DNA from 3 places in the Isoptericola sp. NPDC057559 genome. Region 2 is predicted to be linked to each of the others. Evidence: predicted binding sites of a transcription regulator. Region 2 holds the regulator's gene; each other region holds the start of a gene.

Region 1 (7,830 bases), on a different contig from region 2:
TACGTCGCGGTCGCCCTGGTGTTCGGCGTCGTCGTCTGGATCGTGTGGGGCGGCGAGTACGGCGGGGAGTACTTCGCCGGCTACATCACGGAGAAGTCGCTCAGCGTCGACAACCTGTTCGTCTTCGTCCTCATCATGACGAGCTTCCGGGTGCCCCGGGAGTACCAGCAGCGCGTGCTGCTCATCGGCATCACGATCGCCCTGGTGCTGCGCACGATCTTCATCGCCGCGGGTGCCGCGATCATCGCGAACTTCGCCTGGGTCTTCTACGTCTTCGGCGCGTTCCTCATCTGGACCGCGATCGTCCAGGCCCGCTCGGGCACGGGGCACGACGAGGAGTGGAACGAGAACGGCGTCCTGCGCCTGACGCGGCGACTGTTCCCGACGACGGAGACCTACGTCGGCGACAAGATGATCGCGAAGATCGACGGCAAGCGGTTCATCACGCCGATGCTCATCGTCATGGTCGCGATCGGCAGTGCCGACCTGCTGTTCGCCGTGGACTCCATCCCCGCGATCTTCGGCCTCACGCAGGAGACGTACCTCGTCTTCGCGGCCAACGCCTTCTCGCTGCTCGGCCTGCGACAGCTCTACTTCCTCGTCGACGGCCTGCTCGACCGGCTCGTCTACCTCAACTACGGCCTGGCGGCGATCCTCGGCTTCATCGGCGTCAAGCTGGTGATCCATGCCCTGCACACCAACGAGGTGCCGTTCGTCAACGGCGGGCAGCACGTGGAGGCGATCCCCGAGATCCCGACCACGGTCTCCCTCGGCTTCATCGTGGTGGTGCTCGCCGTCACGACGATCGCCTCCCTCGCGCGCGACCGGCGGGACAGGCAGGTCCGAGCGGCCGCCGAGCCCGCTTCCACCCCTGAAGGAGATGCATGACCCACGAGCTGCCGTTCTGGTTCGAGGCGGCGTCGCTCGCAGCACTGATCCTGCTGCTGGCCGTCGACCTCGCGATCGTGGGCCGCCGACCCCACGTCCCGTCGATGAAGGAGAGCGGCCTGTGGGTCGCCTTCTACGTGGGCCTGGCGCTGGTGTTCGGGCTGGTCATGCTCGCGGTCGGGGGCGCGGCGCCGGCGGGCGAGTTCTACGCCGGCTGGCTCACCGAGTACTCGCTGAGCGTCGACAACCTGTTCGTCTTCGTCATCATCATGTCCCGTTTCGCCGTGCCCAAGCAGCACCAGCAGATGGTGCTCATGGTCGGCATCATCATCGCGCTCGTGCTGCGGGGGGCGTTCATCCTGGCGGGCGCGGCCATCCTCGAGCAGTTCGTGTGGGTGTTCTACCTGTTCGGGGCGTTCCTCATCTACACCGCGATCAAGCTGGTCGCGGGTGACGACGAGGACGAGTACAAGGAGAACGTCGCGATCCGCATGCTGCGGCGCGTGCTGCCGCTGAGCGAGAAGTACGACGGGGCGAAGGTGCGCACCGTCGTCGACGGCAAGAAGCTCTTCACGCCGATGCTCGTGGTCTTCGTCGCGATCGGCTCGACGGACCTGCTGTTCGCGCTCGACTCGATCCCGGCGATCTTCGGCCTGACGAAGGACCCGTTCATCGTCTTCACCGCGAACATCTTCGCGCTCATGGGCCTGCGGCAGCTGTACTTCCTGCTGGGCGGTCTCCTGGAGCGGCTGGTGTACCTGCCGATCGCGCTCGCGGTCATCCTCGGGTTCATCGGCGTCAAGCTCATCCTCGAGGCGCTGCACACCAACACGCTGCCGTTCCTCAACGGCGGCGAGCCGGTCGAGTGGGCGCCGGAGATCCCGATCTGGCTGTCGCTCGTGATCATCCTCGGGTCGATCGCGATCGCGACCGTCGCGAGCCTCGCGAAGACGCACCGCACCGCCGTGGTGGCGGCAGAGGCCACGACGGGCGCGCCGGAGGGCGCGACGGCGACCGACGTGGCGGGTGGAGGCACCGCTCCGGAGGGCACGGCCGAGACGACCCCGTCCGGTCCGGAGGCGCCCGGCCGCTGACGGTGGCCGCGCACACGACGAGGGCCCCGGACGACACGTCGTCCGGGGCCCTCGTCGTCGGGTCAGGCGGCGAAGCCGCCGATCACCGGCACGAACTCTCGTGCCGCACGGTGGGCGACCAGGCCCTCGCGACGCATCGGGTCGGCCCCGAGCAGCTCGAGGGCGGCCGTGGCGTCGTCGGCCTCGACGACGAGGAGGGCGCCCCCGGGCTCGCCGTCGGGGGTGGCGGGCAGCGGGCCGGACACGTGCAGCGCGCCGGTCTCGTGCAGGCCGCGCAGGAACTCCCGGTGCTCGGGCCGGACCTCGGCGAGGCGGTCTGGGTCGGTGACGTAGACGTAGGTGACGGCGAAGACGGGCATGGCCGTATCCAAGCACCCGCCGGTCGGGGGAGCGGCCCGCGTCCAGGGGCCCGGCCCGGTGTCGCGGTGTGACCGGATCGACGCCCCCGTTCGCATAGAACGCCTGTACGAATGTCGGCGCGCCGACGTAGGATGCCCGGGTGAGCAACCGCCTCGTCATCTCCGGCGCCCGCGAGCACAATCTGCGCAACGTCGAGCTCGACCTCCCGCGTGACGAGCTCATCGTCTTCACCGGTCTGTCGGGCTCCGGCAAGTCCTCCCTGGCGTTCGACACGATCTTCGCCGAGGGGCAGCGCCGCTACGTGGAGTCCCTCTCCGCCTACGCGCGCCAGTTCCTCGGGCAGATGGACAAGCCCGACGTCGACTTCATCGAGGGCCTGTCGCCCGCGGTGTCGATCGACCAGAAGTCGACCAACCGCAACCCGCGGTCCACGGTCGGCACGATCACGGAGGTCTACGACTACCTCCGCCTGCTGTTCGCGCGCGCGGGTACGCAGCACTGCCCCGTGTGCGGCGAGCCGGTGCGCTCGCAGACGCCGCAGCAGATCGTCGACAAGCTGCTGGAGCTGCCCGAGGGCACCCGCTACCAGGTCCTGGCCCCGGTCGTCCGTGGGCGCAAGGGCGAGTACGCCGACCTGTTCGCCGAGCTGCAGACGCAGGGCTTCGCCCGCGCGCGGGTCGACGGCGAGGTGGTGCAGCTGACGAGCCCGCCGGCGCTGGAGAAGAAGCTCAAGCACGACATCGAGGTCGTGGTCGACCGCCTCGTCTCCCGCGACGGGGTGCAGCGGCGGCTGACGGACTCGGTGGAGACGGCCCTGCGCCTCGCCGGCGGGCTCGTCATGGTGGAGCTCGTCGACGCCGACATCGACGACCTCGACCGCGTCCGCAAGTTCTCCGAGAAGCGGGCGTGCCCCAACGACCACCCGCTGGCGCTGGACGAGATCGAGCCCCGCACCTTCTCGTTCAACGCCCCGTACGGCGCGTGCCCGGAGTGCACCGGCATCGGCTTCCGGCTCGAGGTCGACCCCGACCTCGTCGTGCCCGACGAGGAGAGGACGCTGCGCGAGGGCGCCGTCGTGCCCTGGGCGCTGACGTCGTCGGAGTACTTCGAGCGTGTCCTGACGGCGCTGGCCGAGGAGATGAGCTTCTCGATGGACGTGCCGTGGCGTGCGCTGCCGCAGCGTGCCCGCGACGCGATCCTCTTCGGGCGCAACCACCAGGTGCACGTGCGCTACAAGAACCGGTGGGGCCGCGAGCGGCAGTACTCCACGGGCTTCGAGGGCGCGGTGACCTTCCTGGAGCGGCGGCACCGGGAGACCGAGTCCGACTGGTCCAAGGAGAAGTACGAGGCCTACATGCGCGAGGTCCCGTGCCCGGTGTGCTCGGGCGCGCGGCTCAAGCCCGAGGTCCTCGCCGTCACCGTCGGCGGTAAGTCGATCTGGGACGTCTGCCGGCTGCCGATCGACGAGGCCAAGCGGTTCCTCGACGGCCTGGAGCTGGGGCAGCGCGAGCGCGCGATCGCGACCGAGGTCCTCAAGGAGATCCACGCCCGGCTCGGCTTCCTCGTCGACGTCGGCCTGCACTACCTGTCCCTCGAGCGCCCGGCCGGCACCCTGTCGGGCGGCGAGGCGCAGCGCATCCGGCTGGCCACGCAGATCGGCTCCGGTCTCGTCGGCGTGCTGTACGTGCTCGACGAGCCGTCCATCGGCCTGCACCAGCGGGACAACCGCCGTCTGATCGAGACCCTCACGCGCCTGCGCGACCTCGGGAACACGCTGATCGTCGTCGAGCACGACGAGGACACGATCCGGGCCGCGGACTGGATCGTCGACGTCGGCCCCGGCGCCGGCGAGCACGGCGGGCGCGTCGTGCACTCCGGGGACTACGCCGGGCTGCTCGAGGCCGAGGGCTCGATGACGGGCGCCTACCTGTCCGGTCGGCGCTCGATCGCGCTGCCGGCGGAGCGTCGTGCGACGGACCCCCGCCGCAAGGTGACGGTCGTCGGCGCGCGCGAGAACAACCTGCGCGGCATCGACGTGTCGTTCCCGCTGGGCGTGCTCACCGCGGTGACGGGCGTCTCCGGCTCGGGGAAGTCCACCCTCGTGAACTCGATCCTGCACACCGTGCTCGCGAACGAGCTCAACGGGGCGCGCCAGGTGGCCGGCCGGCACACCCGGGTCACCGGCGTGGACCAGCTCGACAAGGTGGTGCACGTCGACCAGGGGCCGATCGGGCGCACGCCGCGGTCCAACCCGGCCACCTACACGGGGGTGTGGGACCGGATCCGCAAGATCTTCGCGGAGACGGAGGAGGCGAAGGTCCGCGGGTACGGGCCGGGCCGCTTCTCGTTCAACGTCAAGGGCGGGCGCTGCGAGGCGTGCAACGGCGACGGCACGCTGAAGATCGAGATGAACTTCCTGCCGGACGTCTACGTGCCGTGCGAGGTCTGCCACGGGGCGCGGTACAACCGCGAGACCCTCGAGGTGCACTTCAAGGGCAAGACCGTCGCGGACGTCCTGGACATGCCGATCGAGGAGGCCGCGGAGTTCTTCGCCGCGTTCCCGGCGATCTCGCGCTACCTCACCACGCTGGTGGAGGTCGGCCTCGGCTACGTGCGGCTCGGGCAGCCCGCCCCGACCCTGTCCGGTGGCGAGGCGCAGCGCGTCAAGCTCGCGAGCGAGCTGCAGAAGCGGTCCACGGGCCGCACCATCTACGTGCTGGACGAGCCGACGACGGGCCTGCACTTCGAGGACATCCGCAAGCTGCTGGGCGTGCTGCAGTCGCTGGTCGAGAAGGGCAACACCGTCCTGGTGATCGAGCACAACCTCGACGTCATCAAGAGTGCCGACTGGATCGTCGACATGGGCCCCGAGGGCGGCTCCGGCGGCGGCACGGTCGTCGCGGAGGGCACCCCGGAGGAGGTGGCCCGGGTCGAGGCGAGCCACACCGGCACGTTCCTCGCGCGCATCCTCGACGAGCACCCGGCCGTGCCCGTGGCCGGCCGGACGTCGACGCGCAGCGCCGCCGCCACCTCGGCGTCCTCGGCACCCCGGACCCGCAGCTCCGCGAAGGGTGCGGGCACGGCCAAGGGCAAGGGCGCCGCGAAGGCGAAGGAGCCCGGGAAGGGCAAGGGCACGACGAAGCGGTCCGGAGGGCGCAGCGCGGCGTGACGCCCTAGCGTGTGGGCCATGGGTGCGCACCACAACTACGCCGTCACCGTGTCCTGGCCCGACCCGGGCGGGGGCGGGGCGGGCACGACGTCGTACACCGCCTACTCGCGCGACCATCAGGTCGTGCTGGCCGGCAAGCCCGCGCTGGCGGGCAGCGCCGACCCCGCGTTCCGCGGCGACCCCTCCCGGTACAACCCGGAGGAGCTCTTCGTCGCGAGCCTGGCGCAGTGCCACATGCTGTGGTTCCTGCACCTCGCGGCGGAGTCGGGACTCGTCGTGCGCGAGTACGTGGACGACACCACGGGCACGATGCGCGTGGAGTCCCGCGGCGAGGGCCAGTTCACCGACGTCACCCTGCGTCCGCGCGTCACCGTCGACGCCGGACCCCAGGCCACGGACGAGGCGGTGAGCGCCCTCCATCACCGTGCCCACGCCCTGTGCTTCATCTCTCGCTCGGTGAACTTCTCGGTGCTCATCGAACCGGCTCCGGTGCGTCTCTCCGCGCCCGCGGGCTGATCGCGCCGGTGCCCTGGAGCGGGTGATCTATACCAGTACGGTCACAGGTCCGTGTTGCCTGTTGACGTGGCGCCGTCGCGTGAATATTTTCCACTCCATCGCTCCAATGGAGGAGAGATATTTCCGTGAGCGTTGCGGGCCTCCGCACACGCCCACAGAGCGCGAGACGAGGAGGTCGGCGCAAGCGCCCCGCGCGGGGCAGTGCAGGCACCGGTTGACGGGGCGCCGCGAGGCGCACCCTGACACGAAGGGCATCTACGAGGATGACCAGCAACTTCACCACCAGCACCACCACCACTCCTGAGCCCAGCCGTCGGTCCGTTCTCCGGGCCGTCATGTTCACGGCCGCCGCGGTGCCGTTCGGCCTGCCCCTGGCAGCCTGCGCCACCGGCGGCGGCAGCAACGAGGGCGAGAAGTCGGCGTCGCCCACGGGCAATTCCGACCCGAAGAACCCGTTCGGCATGGCGGAGAACACGACGGTCGACGCCGTGATCTTCGACGGCGGGTACGGCGTCGACTACGTCGAGTTTGCGGGGAAGGTCCTCGCGGGCCTGCACGCGGGCTCGACCGTCAAGGTCTCGCCCTCCACGCAGATCGCCACCGAGCTCCAGCCGCGGTTCGTCGGCGGCAACCCGCCGGACCTCATCGACAACTCCGGTGCCCAGTCGATCGGCTTCAACACGATCCTCGACCAGCTCGAGGACCTGACCGACGTCATCGACGCGCCGAACGTCGAGGGCACGACCATCCGCGACACCCTCTACGAGGGCGTGCTCGCCCCGGGCACGTACGGGGACAAGTTCGCCGCCCTCAACTACGTGCTCACGGTGTACGGGGTCTGGTACTCCGGCAGCCTCTTCGACAAGAACGGCTGGACGCCTCCCGCCACGTGGGAGGAGGCCAAGGCCCTCGGCGCGGAGGCGAAGAAGGCCGGCAAGTACCTCTTCCTGTGGGGCACCGAGGCCGCGACGTACTACCAGACGCTCGCCATCGAGTCGGCCATCAAGGAGGGCGGCGACGAGGTCCGGCTGTCGCTGGAGAACCTCAAGCCCGACTGCTGGTCGCAGGACGCGCTCCAGGCGACCTTCACGATCATGAAGGAGATCATCGACGCCGGGTACTTCAAGCCCGGCGGCTCGGGCACCCAGTTCACGGCCGCCCAGGCGCAGTGGAGCAACAAGGAGGAGGCGCTGCTCTACCCGTCGGGGTCCTGGATCGAGAACGAGATGAAGGACCAGACGGCGCCGGACTTCCAGATGAAGGGCGTGCCGAGCTTCTCGGTGACCTCGAGCCCGGCGATGCCTGCCACGGCCCTCCACTCGACGGCCGGCGAGCCGTTCATCGTGCCGTCGCAGGCGAAGAGCGTCGCGGGCGGCAAGGAGCTGCTCCGCGTCATGCTCTCGAAGGAGTCGGCGACGAACTTCTCCAAGACGAAGCTCGCTCCGACCATCGTCAAGGACATCGTGCCCGCCGACGGGTTCGGGTCCACGGCGCTGGTGTCCCAGACCGACATGCTCAGCGCGGCCGGGACGGACATCTTCACGTTCAACTTCGTCAACACCTACGGCATGAACCAGGAGCAGCTGCCGATCTGGAACTCCTTCCTCGACGGGAAGAAGTCGGTGGCCGACCTGACCAAGGAGCTGCAGGCGATCACCGACCGGATCGCCAACGACGACACCATCGACAAGATCGAGGTGTCATGAGCGCCATCCCTGGCGCCGGGCAGGTTCTGCCCACCGACGAGGGAACTCTTGCGGGGCCCGGCAACGGGCCCCGCAGGGGGCGGGCCGGTGGGGTGTC
Region 2 (7,830 bases):
CCTCGTCCAGGAGGTGCGCGACCAGGTGGCCGCGCTGGCCGCCCGGTTCGTGGGATCGGACGGCGCCGGGCGGGTCGCGGTGGTGGCCGCGGCCGACGAGGTCGACGCGCTCCGCGCGATCGTCGCGGAGGTGCTCCCCGGCGCGCTCGGGCGCGCGGAGGCGGACCGCCTGCGCGCGCAGCGCCCCGAGGACGCGCAGGTGGTCGTGCTCGACCCGCGGGAGACCAAGGGCCTCGAGTTCGACGCCGTCGTCCTCGTCGAGCCGGTGGCCGTCACCGGGGGGCCCGGTGGCGCCTCCGACCTCTACGTGGCGATGACGCGGCCCACCCAGCGCCTCGTCGTGGTGCACGAGCAGCCGCTGCCCGCGGGGATCGTCGAGCTCGCCGCGGCGTGAGACGCGTTTGTGGGGGCGGGCCCGCACGGCGCACCATGGCCTCGTGCTGCGAGCCCTCCTTCTCGAGAACGTCCACCCCGTCGCTGCCCAGAATCTTCGTGATGCGGGCATCGAGGTCGTCACGCGCTCCGGCGCGCTCGACGAGGCCGAGCTGATCGAGTCCCTCGCGGACTTCCAGATCCTCGGCATCCGTTCCAAGACCACCGTGACCCGCAAGGTCCTGGAGAGCGTCCCCGGCCTGCAGGCCGTCGGCACCTTCTCCATCGGGACCAACCAGATCGACCTCGACGCGGCCGCGGCCCACGGTGTCGCCGTGTTCAACGCGCCCTACTCCAACACGCGCTCGGTGGTGGAGCTCGCGGTGGCGGAGATCATCTCCCTGACCCGCCGCCTCAGCGTGCGGGACAAGGCGCTGCACGACGGCGTGTGGGACAAGACCGCCGACGGCGCGCACGAGGTGCGCGGCCGCACCCTCGGCATCATCGGGTACGGGAACATCGGCTCCCAGCTGTCGGTCCTCGCGGAGAACCTCGGCATGCGGGTCGTCTTCTACGACACCGCCGAGAAGCTCTCGCTGGGCAACGCCCACCGCGTCGAGACGGTCGAGGAGCTCCTCGCCGAGGCCGACGCCGTGACGATCCACGTCGACGGGCGCCCCGGCAACGCCGGCCTCTTCGGCGCCGACCTGTTCGCGGGGATGAAGCCGGGAGCGATCTTCCTCAACCTCTCGCGGGGCTTCGTGGTCGACCTCGAGGCGCTGCGGGAGCACATCCTGTCGGGCCACCTGGGCGGCGCCGCCGTCGACGTCTTCCCGGCCGAGCCGAAGAAGCGCGGCGACGAGTTCACCTCCCCGCTGCGCGGCCTGCCCAACGTCATCCTCACGCCGCACGTCGGCGGCTCCACCGAGGAGGCGCAGGAGGCCATCGGCGAGTTCGTCTCGAAGAAGCTCCGGGACTTCGTGCAGACCGGCTCGACGACCCTCTCGGTCAACCTGCCCAACCTGCAGCTCGCGCACACCGGCGTGGGCCGCATCATGCTGCTGCACCGCAACGTGCCGGGCGTCCTCGCCGCCGTGAACCAGGTCTTCGCGGACCACGGCGCCAACATCGAGGCGCAGATGCTCGCCACCCGCGGCGAGGTCGGCTACGTGGTCACGGACATCTCGGACGTCACGCAGCGCGGCGCCTCCGCGAAGCTGCAGGCCATGCCGTCGACGATCCGGCTGCGCATCCGCGACGCCTTCGAGCGGCCCGAGTTCCCGCCCGGCCCGGCCGCGCGCTGACACGACGCCGACACAGGCCGACACACGCCGACACACGCCGAGGGCGTCCCCGGAGACCCGGGGACGCCCTCGCGTGGTCGTGGGACCGGACTGCTCAGCCGGACTTGCGGCGGAACATCTTCTGCACGGGGCCGGAGGTCTCCGAGCCGTGCACCTGCCCCGTGTTGCCGTCCTTGCCGGCGGTCGGGTGGCTGGCGGCGTTCTTCCGCTCCAGCGCCTCCCGGAAGCGCGCCTTCGTGTCCTCGCTGGGCTTGGCGCCCTTGGCGTCGTCCGTCGTCATCACGATCACCTCGTCATCGTCGGGGTGGACGTGCTCGCACGGCAGACCGCGCAGCACCTGGTGCCGACCAGCATGCTCTACCGCCGCGCGTCGCGCCAAGAGCATTGCGCCCGGAGCGGGCACCCGGGGGCCGCGAACGGTCGCTGAGCCCTGGGTCAGCGCGACGCGTCGCGGCCGACGGTCGCGGGCTCCGCGCCCTCGGTGCCCCCGTCCCGCTCCGCGTCGTCGGCACGCGCCTCGCGCTCCGCGCGCAGGGAGGTGATCGCGCTCTCGAAGTCCTCGAGGGACTCGAACGACTGGTAGACGCTCGCGAACCGCAGGTAGGCCACCTCGTCCAGCTCGCGCAGCGGCCCCAGGATCGCCAGCCCGACCTCGTTCGCCTCGATCTCGGGACGACCCGACGCGCGCAGCGTCTCCTCGACCCGTTGCGCCAGCAGCGCGAGGTCGTCGGAGCTCACGGGCCTGCCCTGGCACGCCTTGCGCACCCCGGCGACGACCTTGTCACGGCTGAACGGCTCGGTGACGCCGGAGCGCTTGGCGACGGACAGGCTCGCCGTCTCGATCGTCGTGAAGCGGCGCTGGCACGCCGGGCACTGCCGCCGTCGGCGGATGGACGAACCGTCGTCGGAGGTGCGCGAGTCGATGACTCGCGAGTCCGCGTGGCGGCAGAACGGGCAGTGCATCGCTGGTCTCCTGCGCTCGGCTCCGGACCGGCGCCCGGCTGCCCGACAAGGTAAGCGGGACGCCGCGCCCGGCGCAAGCAGGGTCCATCCTCGCACCGTCGCCGCCCAGGTCGCGCAGCGCGCGCTCAGTCCTCGGGCAGGAGGACCACCTGACCGGCCTGCAGCTCGGCCGTCGTGAGGCCGTTGAGCTGGCGCAGGTCGGCGACGACGTCACGCAGGTCGTCGCCCGTGTCCCGGACCGAGCGCGCGTACTGCCACAGGGTCTCGCCCGGCTGGACCGTGTGGAGCCGGACCTCCACGCCCGACCCCGGCGCGTCCGCGACGGCGCGCTGGCCCACGAGCCCGGCGGCGACCAGCACGAGCAGGACGAGGGCGGCGATCACGACGCGCCCCCGCCGGGTGAGCCGGAGCCCGCCCAGCCCGAGGAACCCGGGTGCGTCGGTGGTGCTGCGCGGGTTCTGCATCGTCCTGCCTCCGGTTCACGTCGCGTCGTCGCCCGTCGGGCGGCTGCCGTCGAACATCCGTTCGTCGAACACCTGTACGTCGAACTGCTGTACTAGGTGTACCACGTCCCGGCGACACGGTCGAGGGCTGATCGAACAGATGTTTGATGTCGGGCCGGAACTGGCCTAGAGTGACCAGCAGCGCGATGGAAGGTTTGTCGGATTTCATCGGCCCGCCCGCGGGCCGCGCCCCTGCAGGACGGAGAACGCGATGACCAGCGGACGGGACCAGGCCCCGGCGTCCACGACGGTTGCCACGCCGTGGCCGGCGCGGCAGGAGACCCCCGAGGACACGCCTGTCGCCCCCGAGGCCGCGCTCGCGTCGGTGAGCGAGATCGTCCCCTCGGCCGACCGGCTCACCCCGCGCCAGCGGCGCGTCCTCGAGACGATCCGGCGCTCCGTCGAGGACCGCGGGTACCCGCCGACCATGCGGGAGATCGGCGAGGCCGTGGGCCTCGCGAGCCCCTCGTCGGTCAAGCACCAGCTCACCACCCTGGAGCGCAAGGGCTTCCTGCGCCGCGACCCCAACCGGCCGCGCGCGATCGAGGTCGTCGACCCCGAGGCGCCCGCGACGTCGGACGGCGAGGGACAGGTCTCCGCGCCGCGCACGCCGGGATTCGTCGCCGGGTCGGTCGCCGGCTCGGACGCGCAGCCGGCCGAGGCACCCTCCTACGTCCCGCTCGTGGGCCGGATCGCGGCGGGCGGCCCGATCCTCGCCGAGCAGGTCGTCGAGGACGTCTTCCCCCTGCCCCGCCAGGTCGTCGGCGACGGGGACCTGTTCCTGCTCAAGGTGGCGGGCGACTCGATGGTCGACGCCGCCATCTGCGACGGCGACTGGGTGGTCGTGCGCAGCCAGCCGGTCGCGGAGAACGGCGAGGTCGTCGCCGCGATGATCGACGGCGAGGCGACGGTCAAGACCTTCAAGCAGACCGGCGGCCACACGTGGCTCATGCCGCAGAACGCCGCCTACTCCCCCATCCCGGGCGACGAGGCCCAGGTGCTCGGCCGGGTCGTGGCCGTGCTCCGCAGCCTCTGACGAGACGCCGGACCCCCGGCCCGCACCGGGCCGGGGGTCCGGCGCGTCAGGGGCTCAGAGGCCGAGTCGGCGCTGCACCTCGCGCATGCCCTCGGCCGACGCCCGCAGGCCGGCGACCTCGTCGTCGGACAGCGGGGTGTCGATCGTCTCCGCCACACCGCGCCGGTCGACGAGGGACGGCACGGAGAGGCAGACGTCGCTGATCCCGTAGAAGCCGTCCAGGCGCGACGACACGTTCATCACGCGGTGCTCGTCGTTGAGGACCGCCTCGATGATGCGGGTCGCCGCCAGCCCCACGGCGTAGTTCGTGGCCCCCTTGCCGGCGATGACCCGGTAGGCGGACTCCACCACGTCCGTGGCGATCCGGTGCCGGGCGGGCTCGTCGAGCGGCGGCCGCCCGCGGAAGGGGCGCCAGTCCAGCAGCGGCACCCCGGCGATCGTCGCCGAGCTCCACAGCACGATCTCCGAGTCGCCGTGCTCGCCCGCGATGTTCGCGTGCACGTTGCCGACGGCGACCCCGCAGTGCCGGGCGAGCGCGTCGCGCAGCCGGGAGGAGTCGAGGACGGTGCCGCTGCCGAAGACGCGCTCGCGCGGCAGCCCGCTGATCTCCTGCGCCGCGTACGTCACCACGTCGACGGGGTTCGTCACCATGAGGTAGACCGCGTCCGGGGCGACCTCGAGGAGCTGCGGCAGGATCGTGCGGGTGAGGCCCACGGTCGCCTCGGCCAGGTCCAGGCGACTCTGGCCCGGCTTCTGCTTGGCCCCGGCGGTGACGGCCACGACGTCCGCCCCGCGACACACCTCGACGTCGTCCGAGCCCTCGATCTCCGCCTGCGGGATGAACATGCTCCCGTGCCGCAGGTCGAGGACCTCGGCCTCGACCTTGGCGCGGTTGACGTCCATCAGGGCGACGGAGCGCGCCGCCCCCCGGGCGAGCGCCGCGTACGCGAGGGTGGAACCCACCGCGCCGGCGCCGACGATCGCGAGCTTGGTCGTGCTGCGTGTGCCGTCCACGGGCCCAGGCTAGGTGTCCAGGCGCCGCAGCGCAGCGCGGACCAGCTCGCCGTCGGTGGTGGGCCAGAAGTCCGGCATCGACCGGGTGAGGAACGACCCGTAGCGGGCCGTCGCCAGCCGCGGGTCGAGGACCGCGACGACGCCCCGGTCGTCCCCCGTGCGCACCAGGCGGCCGGCGCCCTGGGCCAGCAGCAGCGCCGCGTGCGTGGCGGAGACCTGCATGAACCCGTTGCCGCCCGCCTGCTCGACCGAGCGAGCCCGGGCGGCCTTCACCGGGTCGTCCGGGCGCGGGAACGGGATCCGGTCGACGAGCACCAGCTGGCAGCTGGGCCCGGGGACGTCCACGCCCTGCCAGAGCGACAGGGTGCCGAAGAGGCACGTCGCCGGGTCGTCGGCGAACGCCTTCACCAGGGTGGGCAGCTGGTCGTCGCCCTGGCACAGGATCGGCACGTCGAGCCGTTCACGCATCGCCTCGGCCGCGGCGAGCGCCGCGCGCCGGGAGGAGAACAGCCCGAGGGTGCGGCCGCCGGCGGCCTCGATGAGGCCCCCGATCTCGTCGAGCTGGGCGTCGGTGGTCGGCTCGCGGCCCGGGGCGGGCAGGTGCCGGGCGACGTAGAGGATCCCCTGGCGCGGGTAGTCGAACGGGCTGCCCACGTCGAGACCGGTCCAGTCGGCCGTCTCGTCCGTGCCGCCCGAGCCCGCCAGGCCGAGGGACCGCGCGACCGGGTCGAAGGTGCCGCCGAGCGCGAGGGTCGCGGAGGTGAAGACGCCCGTGGCCTCCCCGAGCAGGTGCGTGCGGATGAGGCCCGCCACCGCCAGCGGCGCCGCGTGCAGCCGGGTGACGCCGTCGCCGGCCCAGGGGGCGTTCTCGGGCGGCCGGGAGCACCACAGGACGTCCGCCGTCGTGTCCTCCGCCGCCATGCGCTCCGCGACCTCGAAGAGCTGCAGCACGGCGGACTGCGCCATCTTCATCCCCGCGTCCGGCGCGGCCTGGCCCTTGGGCTCCCCCGCGGGCTTGAGCCGGGTGAGGAGCTCCCGCGCGGCGTCGCGCACGGCGGCGACGGCCACGCGCAGGTCGTCGGGCAGGCCCTGGGGGAAGCGCTCCGCCGGGGCGGTGGCGAGCAGCGTGCCGAGCTGCTGGGACGCCGCGTCGAGCGCCGAGGTCTCGGTGCCCCCGTGGCGGCGCGCGAGGCGCGCGGCGTGCTCCACCACGGTCAGGGAGAGGTCGACGGTGGCGGCCGCGGTCACGCGCTCCGCGAGCTCGTGGGCCTCGTCGACGACGACCGCGTCGTGCTCGGGCAGCACGCCGGGGCTCCCGGAGACGGCGATGCCGAGCATCGCGTGGTTGGTCACGACGACGTCGGCCTCGCGCGCCGCGGCGCGGGCGTGCTCCGGAAAGCACTCCGTCAGCAGGGGGCAGCGGTTGCCGAGGCACTCCAGGGCCGTGACCGACACCTGGCGCCAGGCGCGGTCCGGGACGCCGGGGACGAGGTCGTCGCGGTCGCCGGTGTCGGTCTCGTCCGCCCAGGCGTGCAGCCGCCGCACGTGGTCGGCGAGGCTCGCGGCGTCGTCCGCACGACCGCCGCGGCCGCGCGACGCGGTGGGCGCGGGGTGCTGCTCGGCACCGGCGCCCTCGCCCGGGCCGGGGTCGGCGGGCAGGTCGAACAGGGTGGCGCCCTCGACCGGGTACCCGCCGGTGACCTTGTGCTTGCACAGGTAGTTGTGCCAGCCCTTGAGCAGCGCCACCTTGGGCGCGCGCGGCAGCTTCGGCCCCACCGCCTCCGCGACCAGGGGCAGGTCGCGCGTCACGACCTGGCGCTGGAGCGCCAGGGTGGCCGTCGAGACGATGACGCGCTTGCCGTCGACGACGGCGTGCCGCACGGCGGGCACCAGGTAGGCGAGCGACTTTCCGGTGCCGGTGCCGGCCTGGACGAGCAGGTGCCGGCCCTCCTCGACTGACTCTGCGACGGCGGCCGCCATCTGGTGCTGCCCGTCGCGCCGGCCGCCGCCGAGCGCCCCCACCGCCAGGTCGAGGAGCTGCTGGGCGTCGGGGGTGTCGGCGGAGGTCACCCGACGATCCTAGGGCGGGTCACCGACCCCCGGACGCCGCGCGCCGAGGACGGGGGACGGCGGCGGACGCCCCCGGGGGAGCGCCCGCCGCCGGGTGGTCAGCCCGTGACGGCGACGTGCCGCAGCTCCGCCGCGAGGCCCTCGTCGACGCGACCGCGCAGGCGCGTGCCCTCGGCGAGGTGCTCCTCGGCCACGGAGCCGCCGGTCTCGTGCGCGCGGTGCACGAGGTCGCCGCGGGAGTACGGCACCACGAGGTCGATCTCGACCTGCGGCTGGGGCAGCTCGGCGGCCACCAGCTCGCGCAGCTCGGCCATGCCCTCGCCCGAGTGGGCGGACACGACGACGCTGTGCCGCTCGCGACGCTGCACGCGACCGACCACGGCCGGGTCGGCGACGTCGGCCTTGTTCAGCACCACGACCTCGCGCACGTCGGCGATGCCGGGGATCTCGGCCAGCACCTCGCGGACCGCGGCGATCTGCCCCTCGGGGTCCGGGTGGGAGACGTCGACCACGTGCAGGAGCAGCGCGGCGTCGCCCACCTCCTCGAGGGTGGAGCGGAACGCCTCCA
Region 3 (7,830 bases), on a different contig from region 2:
CGACGCGATCGACGCCATGTTCACGACGGCCGCGTGCTCCGAGGCCCGCAGGTGCGGCAGCGCCGCGCGCGTCACGCGCACGATGCCGAGCACGTTGACGTCGAGCACCCGCAGCCACTCGGCGTCGTCGTTGTCCGCGACCGTGCCCTGGGCGCCGATCCCGGCGTTGTTCACGACGACGTCGATGCCGCCGAGCGTGGCGGCCGCGGCCTCGACGGCGGCGCGCACGGCCACGTCGTCGGTGACGTCGGCGACCTCCGCGCCCGCGCCCTCGGGCACGCCGTCGCGGGTACGGTCGATCGCGACCACGCGCGCGCCGCGCGCCAGGAGCGCGCGCACCACGGCGGCGCCGATGCCCGACGCGCCCCCTGTCACGACGGCACGGATGCCGGCGAACTCCGGCAAGGTCTCGGTGGGGGTGGTCACGGGTGCTCCTTCGTGCGGGGGAGGGTGGCGGGCCCGACGTCGAGCCCGTAGACGGAGACGGCGTTCGCGCCGCGCACGGCGGCGCGCTCGCCCGGGGTGAGGCCGGCCAGCAGCTCGTCGACGGCGGCGAGCCACCCGCCATAGCCGGACGCGAGCAGGCAGACGGGCCAGTCGCTGCCGAGCAGCAGCCGGCCGGGGCCGAGGACGTCGAGCGCGTGGTCGACGGCGGGCCGCAGGTCGGCGGTGGTCCACGAGTCCCAGCGGGCCTCGGTGACCAGCCCGGACAGCTTCGCGACGACGTTCGGCCGGGCGGCGAGCGCGGCCAGGTCGCGGCGCCAGGCGTCGAGGGCGGCCGGGTCGCCGGGTCGGCCGTCGGCGCCGGGCAGCGCGCCGAGCGGCGGCTTGGCGAGGTGGTCGAGCACGAACCGCACGCCCGGCAGCGCGGCGGCCAGCCGCGCGCACGAGGGGAGCTGGTCGGCCCGCACCACGAGGTCGAAGGGCAGCCCTGCGGCGCCGACGGCGGCGATGCCGGCGTGCACGTCGGGGCGGTCCAGGTAGTCGGTGCCGGGCTCGGCCTGCACCATCGTGCGGATCCCGACGAGGCGGTCGCCGCCGGGGCCCTCGCGGAGCGCGACCAGCCGGTCCTCGAGGTCGGGGGCGAACAGGTCGGCCCAGCCGACGACACCCGCGACGCGCGCCGCGCGCCCCTCCGGCGACGCGGCGACGGCCAGCAGGTCGTCGGTGTCGGCCCAGGTGCTGGCGCTCTGCACGACGACGGTGGCGTCCACCCCGTGCGCGGCGGCGGGCAGGTCCGCGGGCGTGAAGTCGGCGTCGATCGCGGCCATGGTCGTGGGGTCGATCCAGCGCTGCGGGGTCCGCGCGCGGACCCACAGGTGATGGTGCGCGTCGACGACGACGTCGGACATCCGGACTCCCTCGGCCTGGGGCAATTCATCCAACCTATAGGCCGTCGATCCCCTTGCGCTACCCCCGTGTGCGGCCGATAGGCTCGGAGCGCACGCCCGATACGTCATATCTCTACCGGCACCGCCCGCTCGACGAGGAGTGATCCGCATGACCCCGGCCGCCCCGCCCCTGCGCCCCGAGCAGGCCTGGTTCACGGAGGCCCGCTTCGGCCTCTTCGTGCACTTCGGCCTCTACTCCGCCGCCGCCCGGCACGAGTGGGTGATGAGCTTCGAGAAGCAGACCGCCGAGCAGTACGCACGCTACGCCGAGGTGTTCGACCCGGACCTCTTCGACGCGCGCGCGATCGCCCGCGCCGCGAAGGACGCCGGCATGAAGTACGTGGTGCTGACCACCAAGCACCACGACGGCTTCGCGCTGTGGGACTCCGCCGTCAGCGACTACAGCATCGCCCGCACCCGCGGGCGCGACCTCGTGGCCGAGCTCGCCGAGGCGGTCCGCGAGGAGGGCCTCCACCTCGGGCTTTACCACTCGCTCATCGACTGGCACCACCCCGACTTCACCGTGGACCACGTGCACCCCCGCCGGGACGACCCGGACGCCCACGCGCTCAACGAGGGCCGCGACATGGCCCGGTACCGCGAGTACCTGCACGCCCAGGTGCGGGAGCTGCTCACCGGGTACGGGCCGGTGGACTACGTGTTCTTCGACTTCACGTTCGCCGAGGACAAGGACGGCTGGCGCGGCAAGTACCCCGAGGACTGGGAGGCCGAGAAGCTGCTCGCCCTGGTCCGCGAGCTGCAGCCGCAGGCCGTGGTGAACGACCGCCTCGGCATCCCCGGCGACCTCGTCACCCCCGAGCAGTACCAGCCGGACGCCCCGATGCGCGACGCCGCCGGGGAGCTCGTCGTCTGGGAGGCCTGCCAGACGCTCAACGGCAGCTGGGGCTACGACCGCGACAACACGAAGTTCAAGGACCCCGACCTGCTGGTGCGCATGCTCGTCGACACGGTCTCCAAGGGCGGCAACCTGCTGCTCAACATCGGGCCCGACGGGCGCGGCGCCGTCCCCGCCCGGGACACCACGACCCTGGCCGCGCTCGGTGCGTGGACCCGCCTGCACGGTCGGTCGATCACCGGGGCCGGCCCGGCCGACGCCGACCTCGCCGCCGCCGTCGCGCCCGGGCTGCCGCCCGGGGCCGTGCTCACCCAGCGCGGCGACCGCCTGTACGTGCACCTGTTCGCCTGGCCGTTCGGGCACGTGCACCTGCGCGGCCTCGCCGACCGGGTCCGGTACGCGCAGCTGCTGAACGACGGCTCCGAGCTGCGCACCTCCCGCACCGACCCCGACCAGAAGGCGTGGAACACCAACCCCGGCGGCCAGCCGGCCGGCACCCTCACGCTGCACCTGCCCACCGTGCGGCCGGACGTCGCCGTGCCGGTGGTGGAGCTGTTCCTCGACGACCTGGGCTGACGCCGCACGGTGGGCACCGGGCTGGACTATGCTCCCCGGTGTCGAGGCGGACACGCACCGCCTGCGCTCGAAAAAGGGGCGCGCGGCAGCCCGGTCGTCGGAGTCGTCCACCGACCGGCGCCGGGCTCGCACGGGACACATACGGACCGCACCACTCATCCGTCACTGTTCCCTGGAGGCCCCGTGCCCACCGTGTCCGCCCATGTCGCCCGTACCCTCGCCCAGCACGTCGACCACGTCTTCGGCGTCATGGGCAACGGCAACGCCTGGTTCCTCGACGACGTCGAGCGCGCGACGTCCGCGCGCTTCACCGCCGTCCGGCACGAGGCCGGTGGCGTCGTCGCGGCCGACGCGTACTTCCGCGCGTCGGGCCGCATCGCCGCCGCCACCGCCACCTACGGCGCCGGCTTCACCAACACGCTGACGGCGCTGGCCGAGGCCGCGCAGGCGCGCGTGCCCCTGGTGCTGCTCACCGGCGACGAGCCGACGTCGGGCCCGCGCCCGTGGGACGTCGACCAGATCGCGCTGGCCGCCGCCGTCGGCGCCCGCACCTATACCGTCGGCCGCGCGGACGCCGCCGCGACCACCGTCATCGCGATCGAGCACTCCCTGACCTACCGGGTGCCCGTCGTCCTGGCGATCCCCTACGACGTCGCCGCCCGCGAGGCCGGCCCCGTCCCCGAGGCGCCCGAGCCGGCGCTGCCCGGGCCGCTCGCACCCGTGGGCCCGTTCGACGCCGCCGCGATCACCGACCTCGCGCGCGCCCTCGCGGGTGCCGAGCGGCCGCTGCTGCTCGCCGGCCGCGGCGCCTGGCTCGCGGGCGCCGGGGAGGCGCTGGGTGAGCTCGCCGCGGCGACCGGCGCGCTCACCGCGTCGACGGCGCTCGGCCGGGGCGTGTTCCCCGACGGCCGGTACGACCTCGGCGTCGCCGGCGGTTTCGGCGCCGACGGCGCGATGTCGCTGGTACGCGAGGCCGACGTCGCCGTCGTGGTCGGCGCGTCGCTCAACCAGTTCACGATGCGGTTCGGCGACCTCTTCTCCCCCGGCACCCGCGTGGTCCAGGTGGACACCGCCGAGGCGGCGACCCACCGCCACGTCGGCTCGTTCATCCGCGGGGACGCCGCCCTCGTGACGCGCGCGCTGCTCGACGAGCTGCGCGCCCTCGGCGCCGTGCCCTCGGGCTGGCGCGACTCCGTGGGCGTCGCGGCCGCCCGCACCTACGACACCGGCCCCGCGGACGGGATCGCCGCCGACGGCCGGCTCGACCCCCGCGGCGTGGCGAGCCGCATCGGCGCGCTGCTGCCCGCCGACCGCGTCGTCGTCTCCGACGGCGGCCACTTCATCGGCTGGGCCAACATGTACTGGCCGGTGGCCTCCCCCGACCGCATGATGATGGTCGGCACCGCCTACCAGTCCATCGGCCTCGGGTTCCCCAGCGTGCCCGGCGCCGCCGCGGCCCTGCCCGACGCGACCGTCGTCCTCACCACCGGCGACGGCGGCGGGCTCATGGCCCTCGCCGACCTCGAGACCGCGGTCCGCACCGCCGGCGGTCGGGGCGTCGCCGTCGTCTGGAACGACGCCGTGTACGGCGCCGAGGTGCACGTCTACGGGCGCCAGGGCCTCGCCGAGGAGCCCATGCGCATCCCCGAGACCGACTTCGCCGCGCTCGCCGCGGCCGTCGGCGCCGAGGGCGTGGTCGTGCGCACCCTGGACGACCTCGACCGGCTCGGGACGTGGGCGCGCGAGCCCGTCGGGCAGCGCCGCTTCCTCATGCTCGACTGCCGCATCTCCTCGACCGTCGTCGCCCCGTGGCAGGAGGAGGTCCTGCGGGTGAGCCGCACGCGGTAGCGCGGCTGGTCGCGCCAGACTGCACCCATGCTGATCAGCCGGGCGACCACCGCCGACGTCGTGGACCTCGCACAGCTCCTGTACGTCGACACCGCCGGCGAGGTGGGCGACGACGAGGCGGTCGACGAGTTCGCCGCCGAGCTCGGTCGATGGTGGGCCCACCGCGGCGACTCGCACGCCGCCTTCGTCGCCCGGAGCACGGACGGAGAGGTCGTCGGGATGGCATGGGTGGCGTTCGTCCCGCGGGTCCCGCGGGTCCCGCGCCCCCGTGCCACCGGTCGGCTGTCGGCCGACATCCAGACCGTCTTCGTCCGCTCGGACCACCGCGGTCGCGGCCTCGGCACCGCGCTCGTGGAGGCCGCGGCGGAGCATGCGACACGTCATGGCGCGGCGCACGTGACCGTCCACTCCAGCCGCAGGGCGGTGCCGGTTGACGAGCGGCTCGGCTTCGCGTCCTCCCCGCAGCTCCTGCGGACGACGGCTCCCCGGACGTGAGCCCAGGAGCGGGTGCGTGCCGGCTCGTCCCAGGTCGGGGCGTCAGCCCTCGCGGGGCTCGCTCTGGCCGCTCTGGACGAGGAACTGCTCCCCGCTGCACGAGTCGGGGAGGTGCTCGACAGGGCCGCTCGTCATGCCGCCGCCCAGGTGCACCTGCTCGCCGACGGTCAAGGTGAGCCCGAAGGCCTCGAGCGTCCGGGCCCGCGAGTCCCAGGCGAAGTCGGACGGGAACACGGGCACGATCGTCGTGCCGTCGCTCTCGACGACCAGGCAGCCGTCGACGAGCTGCAGCAGGCCGTCCAGCGCCGCCGCGTCGCCCTCGTTCCACGGCCCGGAGCGCACATACGACGCGGCGGGCGACGTCGGGTCGACAGGCGGCGGGTCGTCGGTGCAGGCGGTCGCCAGGACGAGGACGACCGCAGCGACCACGCCGGCGCGACCAGCGTTCTTCACGTGCTCATGATGCTGGGCGTGCTCGCCACGCGGAAGCCGCTGGCCCTGCGCTGGGGGTCGCTTCACCCGCCATGGAGGCTCGAACACGTGTTCGAGGGAGTGTCGGTGGCGGGTGGTTGGCTACTCGTATGGCCACACCGCCCAGCACCGCCGCTTCCCGGCTGGATGCTGTGCTGGAACAGGCCGCGGACGAGCAGGCGATGGTGAACGCGGCGGCGGGTCGCCGCACGGTCGCGCTCGCTCGGGTGCTGGCCGCGGCGCGGGTGGTGCCGGAGGCGTTGCTCGACGTCGAGATGGAGCGAGTGTCGTCCGCGACGGCGGAGCGACGTGGCTCGGTGGCGCACCGGGCGCTGGTGGCGGAGGTCGGGTGCGCGCTCGGGGTCAGCGAGCACGTCGCGGCCGGCTGGCTCGCGGACGCCCAGGTGCTGGCCTCGAAGGCGACCGCGACGTTGGACGCCTTGTGCGCGGGGACCATCTCCTACCAGCACGCGGCGAAGCTCGCCGACGCGGTCGGCGACCTGCCCGCGAGCGTCGCAGGACAGGTCGAGCGGACGGTCCTGGACCGGGCCCCCGGATTGACGGCGGCACGGTTCGGGGCGCTCGTCCGCGCCGCCCGCGACCGCCTGCACCCCGTGCCCGCCGAGGTCCGCCATGAGGCCGCCGCCCTGAAGGCGAACGTGTGGGTCGACGACGGCGCCGACGGGATGTCCTGGCTGACCGCACACCTACCCACCCCGGTCGCGCGTGCCGCCTACGACCGCCTGCACCGCACAGCCGCCCGTGCCAGGACGAACGGCGACCCACGCGGCGTCGGGCAGCTGCGCGCGGCCACACTGACCGCCCTCCTGCTCGACGACGGCATCGCCAGCCCACCGGTCGAGGCACCCGGCCCAGGCGCCACGGCAGGTGCCGGGCCAGGCAGCACACCACGAACCGCACCGGGAACCGCACCACCAGACCTGCCCGACCCGCTGGCCACCCTGGCCCGCACGGTCCGGCCGGTGGTGCACGTGACCGTCCCGGTCACCACGCTGGCCGGGGCCGGCGAATCCCCCGGCCTGCTGGACGGCACGACACCGGTCGACGCGGAGACCGCACGCCACCTGGCCGCCCGCGCGCCCACCCTGCGACGCCTGCTCACCGAACCCGTCACCGGCGCGATGCTCACCGTGGACCGCCGCAGCTACACCGTGCCCGCCGACCTGCGCGCGTTCCTCACCCAGCGCGACGTCACCTGCCGATTCCCCGGCTGCCGCGTGCCCGCTCGCCGCTGCGACGTCGACCACACCACCGCCTGGGCCGAGGACGGCCCCACCGATGCCGACAACCTGGCTCACCTGTGCCGCAGGCACCACACCCTGAAGCACGAGTCCCGCTGGCACGTCGAACAGGCCGACCACGGCGTCCTGGCCTGGACCTCACCCCGCGGCCGCACCTACCTCACCGCCCCCGGCACCGCCGACCACGCTCTCGCCCAGCTCGACGCATGGGCCACCGAGGCGGGGCACTTCACCCGCCAGGCCGATCCCGAGCCCGATCCCGAGCTCGATCCCGGCCGTCCGACCCGCCAGAGCGCCGCCGCGGGTGTCGCTGGATCGGTCGAGCCCCCTGCCACCTACCAGGACGACCCGCCGTACTGACGGGACCGCCTCGGGATCGCGCCTCAGTCCGTCCCGGGCGGCCCGTCCAGCACGGTCGGGGCGTACTCCAACAGCTGCAGCCGGCCGTCGAGGGTGCGGCTGTCGAGGAGCTCCAGCCGGACGTCGGGCCAGCCGTCGTAGAGGCGGTCGCCACCGGTGGCACCGTTGACCACCGGGAACACGACCACGCGCACCCGGTCCACCAGGCCGGCGACGAGGAGCGACCGGGCGAGGCCCGGGCTGCCGATCGTCCGGAGCGGGACGCCCTCCTGCTTCATGGAGCGCACGGCCTCGACGGCGTCGCCCGGGACGAGCGTGGTGTTCGCCCACTCCAGCGGCTCGGTGAGCGTCCGGGAGAACACGACCTTGGGGCGCGCGGTGACCTCGGCCATCTCCTCCTCGCCCGTCTCCGCGAACTGGGCGAAGAGGCGGTACGTCGTGGCGCCCAGCAGGGTGGTGAACTCCAGCCGGCCGTCCCGCTCGAGGAAGGCGAAGTAGTCCGGGCCGCCCATGCCCCACAGCCCCGGCCACCCCTCGGCGGAGCCGAACCCGTCGAGCGAGGTGATGTAGT

Evidence for each region. The regulator LexA, encoded in region 2, represses DNA repair genes until DNA is damaged. The targets are predictions, from matches to a motif close to TCGAACANNTGTTCGA.
Region 1: a site for LexA is predicted at 2,437-2,452, ahead of uvrA (excinuclease ABC subunit UvrA). Genes of this name have one in related genera too.
Region 3: a site for LexA is predicted at 5,699-5,714, ahead of ACFU5J_RS03485 (DUF222 domain-containing protein). Genes of this name have one in related genera too.

The regions. Positions count from the first base shown of each region.
Region 1 covers NZ_JBHVFQ010000004.1:193,741-201,570, forward strand. The annotation lists gene ACFU5J_RS06925 (TerC family protein) at 1-888, shown strand, start outside; gene ACFU5J_RS06930 (TerC family protein) at 885-1,982, shown strand; gene ACFU5J_RS06935 (YciI family protein) at 2,045-2,341, opposite strand; gene uvrA (excinuclease ABC subunit UvrA) at 2,482-5,511, shown strand; gene ACFU5J_RS06945 (OsmC family protein) at 5,530-6,027, shown strand; gene ngcE (N-acetylglucosamine/diacetylchitobiose ABC transporter substrate-binding protein) at 6,291-7,733, shown strand; gene ACFU5J_RS06955 (carbohydrate ABC transporter permease) at 7,730-7,830, shown strand, end outside.
Region 2 covers NZ_JBHVFQ010000042.1:7,004-14,833, forward strand. The annotation lists gene ACFU5J_RS21055 (HelD family protein) at 1-394, shown strand, start outside; gene serA (phosphoglycerate dehydrogenase) at 438-1,676, shown strand; gene ACFU5J_RS21065 (DUF5302 domain-containing protein) at 1,771-1,956, opposite strand; gene nrdR (transcriptional regulator NrdR) at 2,112-2,639, opposite strand; gene ACFU5J_RS21075 (LysM peptidoglycan-binding domain-containing protein) at 2,765-3,103, opposite strand; gene lexA (transcriptional repressor LexA) at 3,354-4,178, shown strand; gene ACFU5J_RS21085 (L-lactate dehydrogenase) at 4,233-5,192, opposite strand; gene ACFU5J_RS21090 (ATP-dependent DNA helicase) at 5,202-7,262, opposite strand; gene hflX (GTPase HflX) at 7,361-7,830, opposite strand, start outside.
Region 3 covers NZ_JBHVFQ010000002.1:116,153-123,982, reverse strand. The annotation lists gene ACFU5J_RS03515 (SDR family NAD(P)-dependent oxidoreductase) at 1-426, opposite strand, end outside; gene ACFU5J_RS03510 (amidohydrolase family protein) at 423-1,352, opposite strand; gene ACFU5J_RS03505 (alpha-L-fucosidase) at 1,501-2,823, shown strand; gene ACFU5J_RS03500 (thiamine pyrophosphate-binding protein) at 3,007-4,671, shown strand; gene ACFU5J_RS03495 (GNAT family N-acetyltransferase) at 4,699-5,166, shown strand; gene ACFU5J_RS03490 (hypothetical protein) at 5,209-5,619, opposite strand; gene ACFU5J_RS03485 (DUF222 domain-containing protein) at 5,748-7,259, shown strand; gene ACFU5J_RS03480 (dihydrofolate reductase family protein) at 7,283-7,830, opposite strand, start outside.